3 regions of the Micromonospora sp. NPDC005291 genome follow, and region 2 is predicted to be linked to each of the others. Evidence: riboswitches for the same ligand, from Rfam matches in the RefSeq annotation. Region 2 holds a riboswitch; each other region holds the start of a gene.

The links. Region 2 has a riboswitch for S-adenosylmethionine ahead of ABZT18_RS09280 (ABC transporter substrate-binding protein). Riboswitches for the same ligand answer to the same signal wherever they lie in the genome.
Region 1: it holds a riboswitch for S-adenosylmethionine, as region 2 does, so the genes downstream of both, thrC (threonine synthase) here and ABZT18_RS09280 (ABC transporter substrate-binding protein) in region 2, are expected to answer to the same signal.
Region 3: it holds a riboswitch for S-adenosylmethionine, as region 2 does, so the genes downstream of both, ABZT18_RS12885 (aminotransferase class V-fold PLP-dependent enzyme) here and ABZT18_RS09280 (ABC transporter substrate-binding protein) in region 2, are expected to answer to the same signal.

Annotation. Positions count from the first base shown of each region.
Region 1 is NZ_JBEXGR010000007.1:108,859-112,125, forward strand. Features, by position in the region: gene ABZT18_RS12790 (DoxX family protein) at 1-416, shown strand, start outside; gene ABZT18_RS12795 (metalloregulator ArsR/SmtB family transcription factor) at 476-772, opposite strand; gene ABZT18_RS12800 (DMT family transporter) at 851-1,831, shown strand; SAM riboswitch class I at 1,899-2,034, shown strand; gene thrC (threonine synthase) at 2,045-3,267, shown strand, end outside.
Region 2 is NZ_JBEXGR010000005.1:121,575-124,841, forward strand. Features, by position in the region: gene ABZT18_RS09270 (amino acid ABC transporter ATP-binding protein) at 1-213, opposite strand, end outside; gene ABZT18_RS09275 (amino acid ABC transporter permease) at 210-986, opposite strand; gene ABZT18_RS09280 (ABC transporter substrate-binding protein) at 1,032-1,919, opposite strand; SAM riboswitch class IV at 2,193-2,304, opposite strand; gene ABZT18_RS09285 (amino acid transporter) at 2,391-3,267, opposite strand, start outside.
Region 3 is NZ_JBEXGR010000007.1:129,339-132,605, reverse strand. Features, by position in the region: gene ABZT18_RS12890 (PrsW family intramembrane metalloprotease) at 1-1,326, opposite strand, end outside; SAM riboswitch class IV at 1,350-1,470, shown strand; gene ABZT18_RS12885 (aminotransferase class V-fold PLP-dependent enzyme) at 1,541-2,791, shown strand; gene ABZT18_RS12880 (FUSC family protein) at 2,818-3,267, opposite strand, start outside.

The DNA of each region.
Region 1 (3,267 bases), on a different contig from region 2:
CCCTGTTCCGCATCGTGACCGGCCTGCTGTTCACGTTGCACGGACTGTCCTCGATCTTCGGGTTGTTCGGCGGCAACCCGATGACCGGCACGGCAATACCCTTCGGCGCCTGGCCGGGCTGGTGGGCCGCGCTGATCCAACTGATCTGCGGCGTGCTCGTGCTGGCCGGGCTCTTCACCCGGCCCGCCGCGCTTCTCGCGTCGGGCTCGATGGCGTACGCCTATTTCGTGGTGCACCAGCCGGACGGCCTGCTGCCGCTGCGCAACGGGGGTGAGCTGGCAGCGCTCTTCTGCTGGTCGTTCCTGCTGGTCGCGGTGCTCGGTCCGGGTAACTGGGCGCTCGACACGCTGCTCGCCCGGCGTCGTGCCGGCGCTCCATCGGCTTCGGTGGCCGAGCCCAGCCCGGTATCCGTCTGACCGCACGCGCACCGCGCGTCGCCGGAGCCTCGACGAGGCGGTTCCGGCGGCGCGTCCGCTCAGGGCGTGCTGAGTACCGCGTCTAGGAGGCCGGGGTAGAGCTTGTCCAGCTCGTCGCGGCGGAGCCGCACCAGGCGGCTGGTGCCGGCGGCCCGGGTACGGGTCAGGCCGGCCTCGCGCAGCACCTTGAGGTGGTGACTGCGGGTCGCCTTGGAGACTCCGAACTCGAAGGTGCTGCAGGCGGACTCACCGCCCTGGGCGAGCGCCCGGACGATCTGTAGCCGCACGTCGTCGGCGAGTGCGGCCAGCACGGTAGTGACCGGTATGTCTTTCAGGTCGGGTTCGTGCAGCTCCATGTGACCAGTGTAACCGTTGTTCGACGATCGTCGAACAAGACCCTATGGTCGGTCCGTTGGTTCGACAATACTCGAACATTGGAGCTGGCCTTGCGATCCCGTGCCGCCGCCTATCCGCTGCTCGCCGTGCTCGGCTGGGGCGTGATGTTCCCGATCCTGGCCAGTGCGCTGACCCGGGTCGATCCGCTCAACCTGACCACCATCCGTTACCTGCTGGCCGTCCTCATCCTGGTCGCCATCCTGCTGCTCCGCGAAGGCTCGGCCGCGCTACAGCTCGGCGGCCGGGGGGTCGAAGTGGTGGTGCTCGGGGTGGTCGGCTTCGCCGGCTTCAACCTGCTCACCAGCCTGGCGCTCGCACATGCCGCCCCGCAGCAGATCGCCCTCTTCGTGGCCACCACCCCGGTGATCACCCAACTGGTCCGCTGGGCCCGCGACGGCGTACGCCCGAAGCCCCTCCTACTGGCCCTCTCGCTGGTGGCGCTCCTCGGCGTCGGCCTGGTGATCACCCGCGGAAGTCTGGCCGGACTCGGCCAGTTCGGCCTCGGCGGCGTGATGATGATCGGCGCGGTGGTCGGCTGGGGCATTTACACCCACGGCGCCAGCCGCTTCGGCGAGTGGTCGCCGTTGCGCTTCACCACTCTGACCGCGCTCGCCGGCACGGCCGCCATGCTGGCCGCGAGCATCGTCGCCGACGCCGTCGGGCGGCAGCACGCGCCGGCCGTCGGCGACGTCGTGGCGGTCGCCCCACAGGTGGCGTACGCCACGATCGGTGGCGCCGTGATCGCGGTGCTGGCCTGGAACACCGGCGTGCAGCGGCTCGGTTCCGCCAATGCCGCCCTGTTCATGAACCTGGTCCCGGTGACCACCTTCGTGGTGCAGATCACCCGGGGCTACCGGCCGGAGCCGGTCGAGCTGGTCGGCGCCGCGATCACCATCGCCGCCCTGGTCGCCGCGAACCTCGCCATGCGGACCCGGCCTCGGCCTTCGCCGCTGCCCCGGACGACGGCGGTCACGGACCCGATCGCGGTGATCGACCCGGCGGCGGTGAGCATCCGCTGACCCACGCACTGGGATCTGCGGTGGAGGTCGCCGCCCACGGTGCCTAGACTCGACGGCACAACTGAATACCTCATCCAGAGGGGCTGAGGGATACGGCCCGACGACGCCCCGGCAACCACCCCGCGCGCTCACCGCTGAGCGACCCGCGGGGCAGGTGCCAATTCCGTCCCCGCCGCACCGTGCGATGCGGGGAAAGATGAGAGGACTCTCGACATGACGTCGACGCTCGCCGCCTCCGGCATCGACACCTCCTCCAGCCCCGCTCGCGCCCTGGTCTGCCGTGCCTGCTCGGCCCGCTATCCGCTGGCCGCCCAGCACGCCTGTTACGAGTGTTTCGGCCCGCTGGAGGTCGACTACGACGCCGCCGCACTGGCCGCCGTCACCCGGGAGCAGATCGAGGCCGGCCCGAACAACATCTGGCGGTACGCCGCGCTGCTGCCGGCCGGCCAGGACCCGGCCACCCGGGTCACCCTCAACCCGGGGCTCACCCCGCTGGTGGCGGCCCCGCACCTCGCCGCCGAGCTGGGCATCACCGCGCCGCTCTGGGTCAAGGACGACAGCGCCAACCCCACCCACTCGTTCAAGGACCGGGTCGTCTCGGTGGCGCTCACCGCCGCGAAGGCGCTCGGCTTCGCCCGGTTCGCCTGCGCGTCGACCGGCAACCTGGCCAACTCGGTGGCCGCACACGCCGCCCGCGCCGGGGTGCCCTCAGTGGTCTTCATCCCCAGCGACCTGGAACAGGGCAAGGTGATCACCACGGCCGTCTATGGCGGTGAGCTGGTCGCCATCGACGGCTCGTACGACGACGTGAACCGACTCTGCGGCGAGCTGGTGGAGACCGACGAATTCGAGGACACCGCGTTCGTCAACGTCAACGTCCGGCCGTACTACGCGGAGGGCTCCAAGACGCTCGGCTACGAGGTGGCCGAGCAGCTCGGCTGGCGGATCCCCGCACAGGTGGTCATCCCGATGGCCAGCGGTGAGCTGCTCACCAAGATTGACAAGGCGTTCTCCGAGCTGGTCGAGATCGGCCTGGTCGAGGCGCCGGCCGGCGGCTGGAAGGTCTTCGGTGCCCAGTCGGCAGGTTGCAACCCGATCGCCACCGCCCTGCACGCCGACACCGACACGATCACCCCGGTCAAGCCCACCGGCATCGCCAAGTCACTCAACATCGGCGACCCGGCCGCCGGCCTCTACGCCCTGGAAGCGGTCCGCCGCACCGGCGGCTGGATGGAGTACGCCGACGACGACGAGATCCGCGCCGGCATCCGCGATCTGGCCCGCACCACCGGCGTCTTCGCCGAGACCGCTGGCGGGGTCACCGTGGCGGTGCTGCGCAAGCTGGTCGAGTCCGGTCGGCTCGATCCGACGGCGGAGACCGTCGTGTTCAACACCGGCGAGGGACTGAAGACCATCGACGCGGTAGCCGGCCAGGT
Region 2 (3,267 bases):
GTCCAGCAGCACGTCGCCGCGGTCCGGCTCGATCAGCCGGTTGATGGTGCGCAGGAGGGTGGACTTGCCCGACCCGGACGGGCCGATCACGCAGGCCGTCGCGCCGCGCGGCACCGTGAGGTCGACGCCGCGCAGCACCCGGTTGGGCCCGAAGGCGAGGTGTACGTCGCGGACGTCGAGGCTGACCGAGGTGGTCGTGGCGGTGGTCATCATCGGTTCCCTTCCGTCGCGGCGGGCAGCGCCGACGAGGTGTCGTCGTCCTCGTCCGTCGGCGCGCTAGCCGGCCGACCGTTGCGCAGCCGCCGGTCGATCCAGTTGACGACGTGCGTCAGCGGGACCGTCAGCGCCAGGTAGAAGAGGCCGGCCAGCAGCAGCGCGGACTCGTTGCCGGTGGTGGCCGCGTAGTCCTGCCCGATCCGGAACAGCTCCCGCTGGCTGGCCACCAGGCCGAGGAAGTAGACCAGGCTGGAGTCCTTGATCAGCGCGATGAGCTGGTTCACCCAGGCCGGCAGCACCCGCCGGATGCCCTGCGGAATGATCACCAGCCGCATCGCGTCGGCCCAGGAGAAACCGAGAGCACGGGCGCCCTCCAACTGGGCGGCCTCCACCGACTGGATGCCGGAGCGGAAGATCTCCCCGATGTACGCCGCCGCGATGAGCGACAGCGCCAGAATCCCCAGCGGGTAGGGGTCCGGTCCCCAGACCCGCATGCCCAGTGGGGCCAGCCCGACGCCGATCAGCAGGATCGTCGCCGCGGCCGGTAGCCCTCGGAACACGTCGGTGTAGACCCGCGCCGGCCAGCGCAGCCACCGGCTGCGGGAGATGCCCGCGACGGCGAGCAGCAGGCCCAGCACCGAGCCGAGCAGGGCGGCGGAGACCGCCAGGATCAGCGTGTTGGGCAACCCGACGGTCAGCATCTCGGGCAGCGCCTCGCGCATCGCGTCCCAGTCGAAGAAGGTCTCCCACATGGTGCTCAACGGATCCATCGGTCGCCTCTCCTACCGCCCTGCTCGCTCGTCACCGGGTACGCCTCAGGACACGGTCGACGCGGACGCCGACGGCACGGTCGACGCGGACGCTGACGGCACGGCCACCGTTCCGCTGCCCGGCTTGAAGTCCTCCGGAACCGGCCGGCCCGGGTAGTACTGCGCCTGCAACCGGCTCCAGGTGCCGTCCGCGATGACCTCGTCGAGGCCCTTGTTCAGCGCCGCACGCAGCTTGTCGCTTCCCTTGGCGACGGCGTACGCGGTCGGTGTCGGGCTGAGCTGCTTGGCCGCCACGGTGATCTTGCCCTTGCTGTCGGCGGCCGATTTCTCACCGATCTCCGCCGGAGCGATCCACGCGTCGGCCGTGCCGGCCTTGAGCTGGTTGATCGCGCCGTTGTAGTCCGGCACCCGCACCGGGTCGAGCTGCTTGCCCGTGGCGTAGTCGTCCTGGACGGTGCCCTGCACCACCACGACCCGCTTGCCGGCGAGCTGGTCGAAGTCGGTGATCGGCGAGCCGGCCGGGACGTCCAGGCCGAAGTAGCCGAAGTCGTAGCCGTTGCCGAAGTCGACGGTCTTCTTCCGCGCCTCCGTGATGGTGATCGAGGAGCTGCCAACGTCGAACTTGCGGTTGTTGACCTGGGAGAGCAGCGCGGAGAAGTCGGTGCCGACGAACTCGACCTTCAGGCCGAGCTTCCCGGCCACCGCGGTCAGCAGGTCGTTGTCGAAGCCGGTGAACGTGCCGTCCTTGAGGTACACGTTCGGCGGTGCGTCGGTCAGCGTGCCGGCGCGCAGCACGCCCGGCTGGGACAGGCCGTACGGGTTGGCGGTGGCGTCGGACGAGCTGTCCCCGCCGCAGGCGGTGAGCGCGGTGGCGGCCAGGATCGTGGCCGCGCCCAGGGCGGCGGCGCGGGTCAGGGCAGGAAGGAATCGCACGGGTGTCTCCGAAAGGGTTGTCTCGGCGCGCACGGGCGTGCGCCGCCGACGGTGCGCCCGATGGGCGTACCGCTGGGGAGGGTTCGGGAAGAGGGGTGCGCTAGTGCGCGGTGCCGCGACGACAGGCGGCGCTGCACATTCGCATCATGTCCACGTGCCGTCGCCGGGTCAGTGCGGGCGAAGGCCAACCGGCGGGGAATTCCGCGACGTCGGTCGGTGGGGCGGTGCTGAGGATGCGCATGGCTCTCCCGGGTCTGTGCTGACCTGGGTGCCAGGCCACGCTTGCACCGACGTCGTGCCGGTGCCTGGTCTTCACCCGGGGCACCCCACCGCGGAGGAGGGTTGCCGGCCAGCAAGCCGGGGCTTCGCGCTGGCACTCATGACCTGCGCCGAGGTTAGCAGCAGAAACCAGCCGCTCGTCCAGTCGATATGACCACGCTCACCGTCCGCGCCCGACGCGTGGCCCGCAGGTCAGCCGGCGTGCACGTGTGGGCGGCGCGTCTGGTCGGGCTCCTGGCGGCGCAGGATCTCCCGGGTGACCGAGGCGATCTCGCCCTGCCCGAACGCCAGGTAGCGCAGGACGTTGCGGGCCGGGCCGCCCTCGGTCCACTCGAAGTAGATGTGTGGGCGCCGCCGGCTGCGGTTGCGGATCTCCAGCAGCATGGCGGCCAGCGCGTTCGGCACCGAGGAGCTGGCAAGGCTGAGCACCGGGAAGCGGTCGTGCGCCACGCTGCCGCGCACCAGCAGGCCGGTCTCGAAGTCCGACGGGTCGGTGACATGGACCTCGACGAAGATGACGTCGCTGTCGTCGGGGAAGTCGTTGTCCGCCACCGCCTGGGCGAGCTTGTCGCGGTACTCGGTGAGGTCGCGCCGCTCCGGCTCGTGCGCGATGAGGCGGATCCGACGCTCGCTCCGCTCGGCGATGATCGCCGTCGCGACCGGGTCGAAGTCGACCCGGTCGACCCGCAGCTCGAAGGCCCGCATCACCCGCGACAGCGCCGACACCACGATCATCCCACCGATGAAGCAGGCGGCGATCTTCACACCGTCGGGACGTTCCACCACGTTCGCCACAGTGGTGTAGACGAACACCACAGCGATGATCCCGAACGCGACCGTGCGGCCGCGCTGCCCGCGCCGCCGTGCCGCGAGGGTCACCGCCGTCGCCGCCGAGGTGATCAACACCAGAACACCGGTGGCGTACGCGCCGCCCTGCGCGTCGACGCTCGCCCGGAAGACGACCGTGATCAGGAACGCCACCGTGGTGAACACCAGCACCAGTGGCCGGATGGCCCGCGCCCAGGTCGGCGCCATGCCGTAGCGGGGCAGGTAACGGGGTACGAGATTG
Region 3 (3,267 bases), on a different contig from region 2:
GAAGCGCAGGTGGTAGCGGCTGCCGTCCCAGACCCCGACCGGGGCCTGCGGGTCCCGACCCACGAAGAACGACCGGTACGCGCTGATCGCGTCCAGCAGCTCACGCTCCTCGCGGGCGGTCCGCTCCTGATCGGCGGGTTTGCGGTCCAGGCCGCGCAGTGTCCCGTCGCGCAGCAGGGCCAGCCGGGTGGCGGCGAACTGGTAGCCGCGCATCGCCCGCACCCCGGCGTCCCCAGCCACCCGCCGGGCCCAACTGCGGGCCGCGTGTCGCCTGCCGAGGCTGCTCAGGGCGGCCACCTCGGGCGGGCTCAGCCAGCCGGCGCGTACGTAGTCCGGCAATGTCCGCTCCGTGAGCCGCCCCTCCCAGGCGCGCAGCCACACCGCGAGCCCCACCATGCCGAAGAAGACCGGCACCATCAGGCCCAGGAAGCCGTACAACATGATCACTGTCTCGCCGGTGGCCTGGGTCAGCGTGGGCAGCAGGTTCCACGTGCCGTGCAGCATCATCGCCAGCAGCAGGCCGCCGATCGGGGCGAGCAGCCGGACCCGCCGGTCGGCCGTCCGGGCCGCGATGCCCAGCCCCACACCGGTCATCGAGGTGAAAAGCGGATGGGCGAACCCGAACAGCAGGATCCGTACGATGAAGATCGCGATGACCTGCTGCGTGCCGGTCGCCGGGCCATACCGGTCCGCGCCGGTCGCATAGCCGTAACCGCCCAGGTAGAGGATGTTCTCCACCATGGCGAAGCCGACCGCCGAGAGCCCGCAGTAGACCAGGCCGTCGGTGATCCCGGACCACTCACGGCGGCGGAACACCAGCAGCAGGATCGGGCCCAGGGCCTTGGTCAGCTCCTCGATGAACGGCGCGACCAGCACCCCGGTGAGTGCGGACGGCAGGCCCCAGTCGGCGAAGCGGTTGGCGGCGAATTCGTTCACCGTGAGCGAGGCGGCGGTGGAGACGAACGCACCCCAGGCGAAACAGAAGATCAGATACTTCAGCGGTTCCGGTTCGTACCGGTCCAGCCAGAGGAAGCAGGCGACCAGCACCGGCACCGGCAGGATGGCGGCGACCACCCCGATCAGCAGGGCCTGCACGCCGAGCGACTGGCCGAGCGTGAAGACCATGAACACCGCGCAGGCGGCGATGAACAGCACCACCCCGGCCAGCACCAGGAACCGCCGCCAGCCCAGTCGGCGTAGCGGCATCCGGGGCGCCTCGCCGACGGACGGGGCTGCGGGTGCGGGCGACGACGGCAGCGGTGAACCGGGCGGGGTGTCGGCCATGCGGTCAGCGTAGCCATCCATTGCCGGCTGGTCCGCTCGCATCCACAGCCGCTATGCTGCTGGCTGGTCACGAGCGCCAGCATCAAGCCCCGGCTTGCTGGCCGGCAACCCTCGTCGAGTTCGCGGTGGGGTGCCCCGGGTGATGACCGGGCCCAGCCCGATCGGTGCGCTGGGCAAGCGCGGACCCCGTCCCGACTGTGCACCCGGGGTCCCTGACCCCGGAGGTTCCGGCGTGTCCGTCACCCTCGTTCCCTCGCTGCCCACCCGCTTCGACACCGCGCCCGCAGCGGCCCCGTCGCGGCCGCTCGACGTCCTCGGCGTACCGGGCGAGATCAACCTGGACTACGCGGCGAGCGCGCCGTGCGCGCGGGCCGCCGCCGACGCGGTGGCGGAGCTGCTGCCCTGGTACGCCAGTGTGCACCGTGGCGCGGGAGCGCTGTCCCGGCGCTGCACCCTGGAATACGAGCAGGCCCGGCAGACGGTCGGCGACTTCTTCGGCGCCCGCGCCGACGATCACGTGATCTTCACCCGCAACACCACTGACGCGCTCAACCTGCTGGCCCGGGCGCTGCCGGCCGGCACGACCGTGGTCACCAACGCCTCCGAGCATCACGCGAACCTGCTGCCCTGGCCGCGCGGCTCCGTCCGGCTCCCGGTGCCCACCGGCCCGGACGGGGCGGTACGCGACCTCGCCGCCGCCCTCACCGAGCTGCGCCGGGGCAGCAGCCCGGCGCTGCCGGTGCTGGTCGCGGTGACCGGTGCGAGCAACGTGACCGGTGAGCGGTGGCCGGTCGCCGAGCTGGCCCGGGTGGCCCACCGGCATGGGGCCCGGATCGTGCTCGACGCCGCGCAACTCGCCCCGCACGCCCCGGTCGACCTGCTCACGCTCGACGTCGACTACCTGGCCGTGTCCGGCCACAAGCTGTACGCGCCGTTCGGTGCGGGGGTGCTGATCGGCCGCGCGGACTGGCTGGACGCCGCCCCGCCCTACCTGGCCGGTGGCGGCGCCACCAGCCACGTGGGGTCAGCCACGCACGACGTGACCTGGGCGACCGGCCCGGCGCGGCACGAGGGCGGCACCCCGAACCTGCTCGGCGCGGTGGCACTGGCCGCGGTGTGCGCGGCGCTCGACGAGGCGGACCGGGCCGCGCTGGCCGCCCACGAGCAGGCGCTGCTGACCCGGCTGCGGACCGGCATCGCCGCCCTGCCGCACGTGGTGGAGTTGCGCACGTTCGGCCCGGACGCGCCCCGCGTCGGCATCGTCTCGTTCGTGGTCGCCGGGTGGGATTCCGCCGACGTGGCCACGCGGCTGGCCGCCGAGCACCGGATCGGCGTACGCGACGGGCTGTTCTGCGCCCACCCGCTGGCACGGCGCCTGCTCGCCGAGGCGGCGGGGCGAACCGGCCGGCAGGACCTGCCGCCCACCGCGCTGCGCGCCAGCATCGGCCTGGGCAGCACGGCCGCTCAGGTGGACCGGCTGCTCGCCGCGCTCGCTGCCTTGGGCTGAGGGCGGGCGGCGCGCCGCAGAACCGGTCAGCCGACCGGTGGGGCGGTGGGCGGCTTCGGCGGCTCGCCCGGCTCGGCCGGTTCACCGACCGGCCGCTCCTGCTCCCCGAAGGCGGTGCGGATCCACCGGTTCGCCTCCTCCTGCTCGATCCCGGAGGCCACCAGCAGGTCGCTCGCGGTGGTCCGGATCTGGGCGACCACCACGCTGCCCGAGAAGCCGACCCCGGCGCCATACGCCCGGCCGGCTTCGCTGACCGCCCGCAGGGACCGCTCCCTGGACTTCTCCGGCTCCTCACCGGCGGCGAACTCGTGCTTGAGCAGCCGGACCGACTCGGCGAGGTGGCCGATGGCGTCCGGCATCGGATCGGGCACCGGCTCCTCGTCCTCGATCTGCGTCACGGCCCGGCGGATCAGCGTGCCGGTGTTGCGCATCGCCCGGTCGATCGGGTCGGCCGCCTCCGCATAGTGGGTCAACTC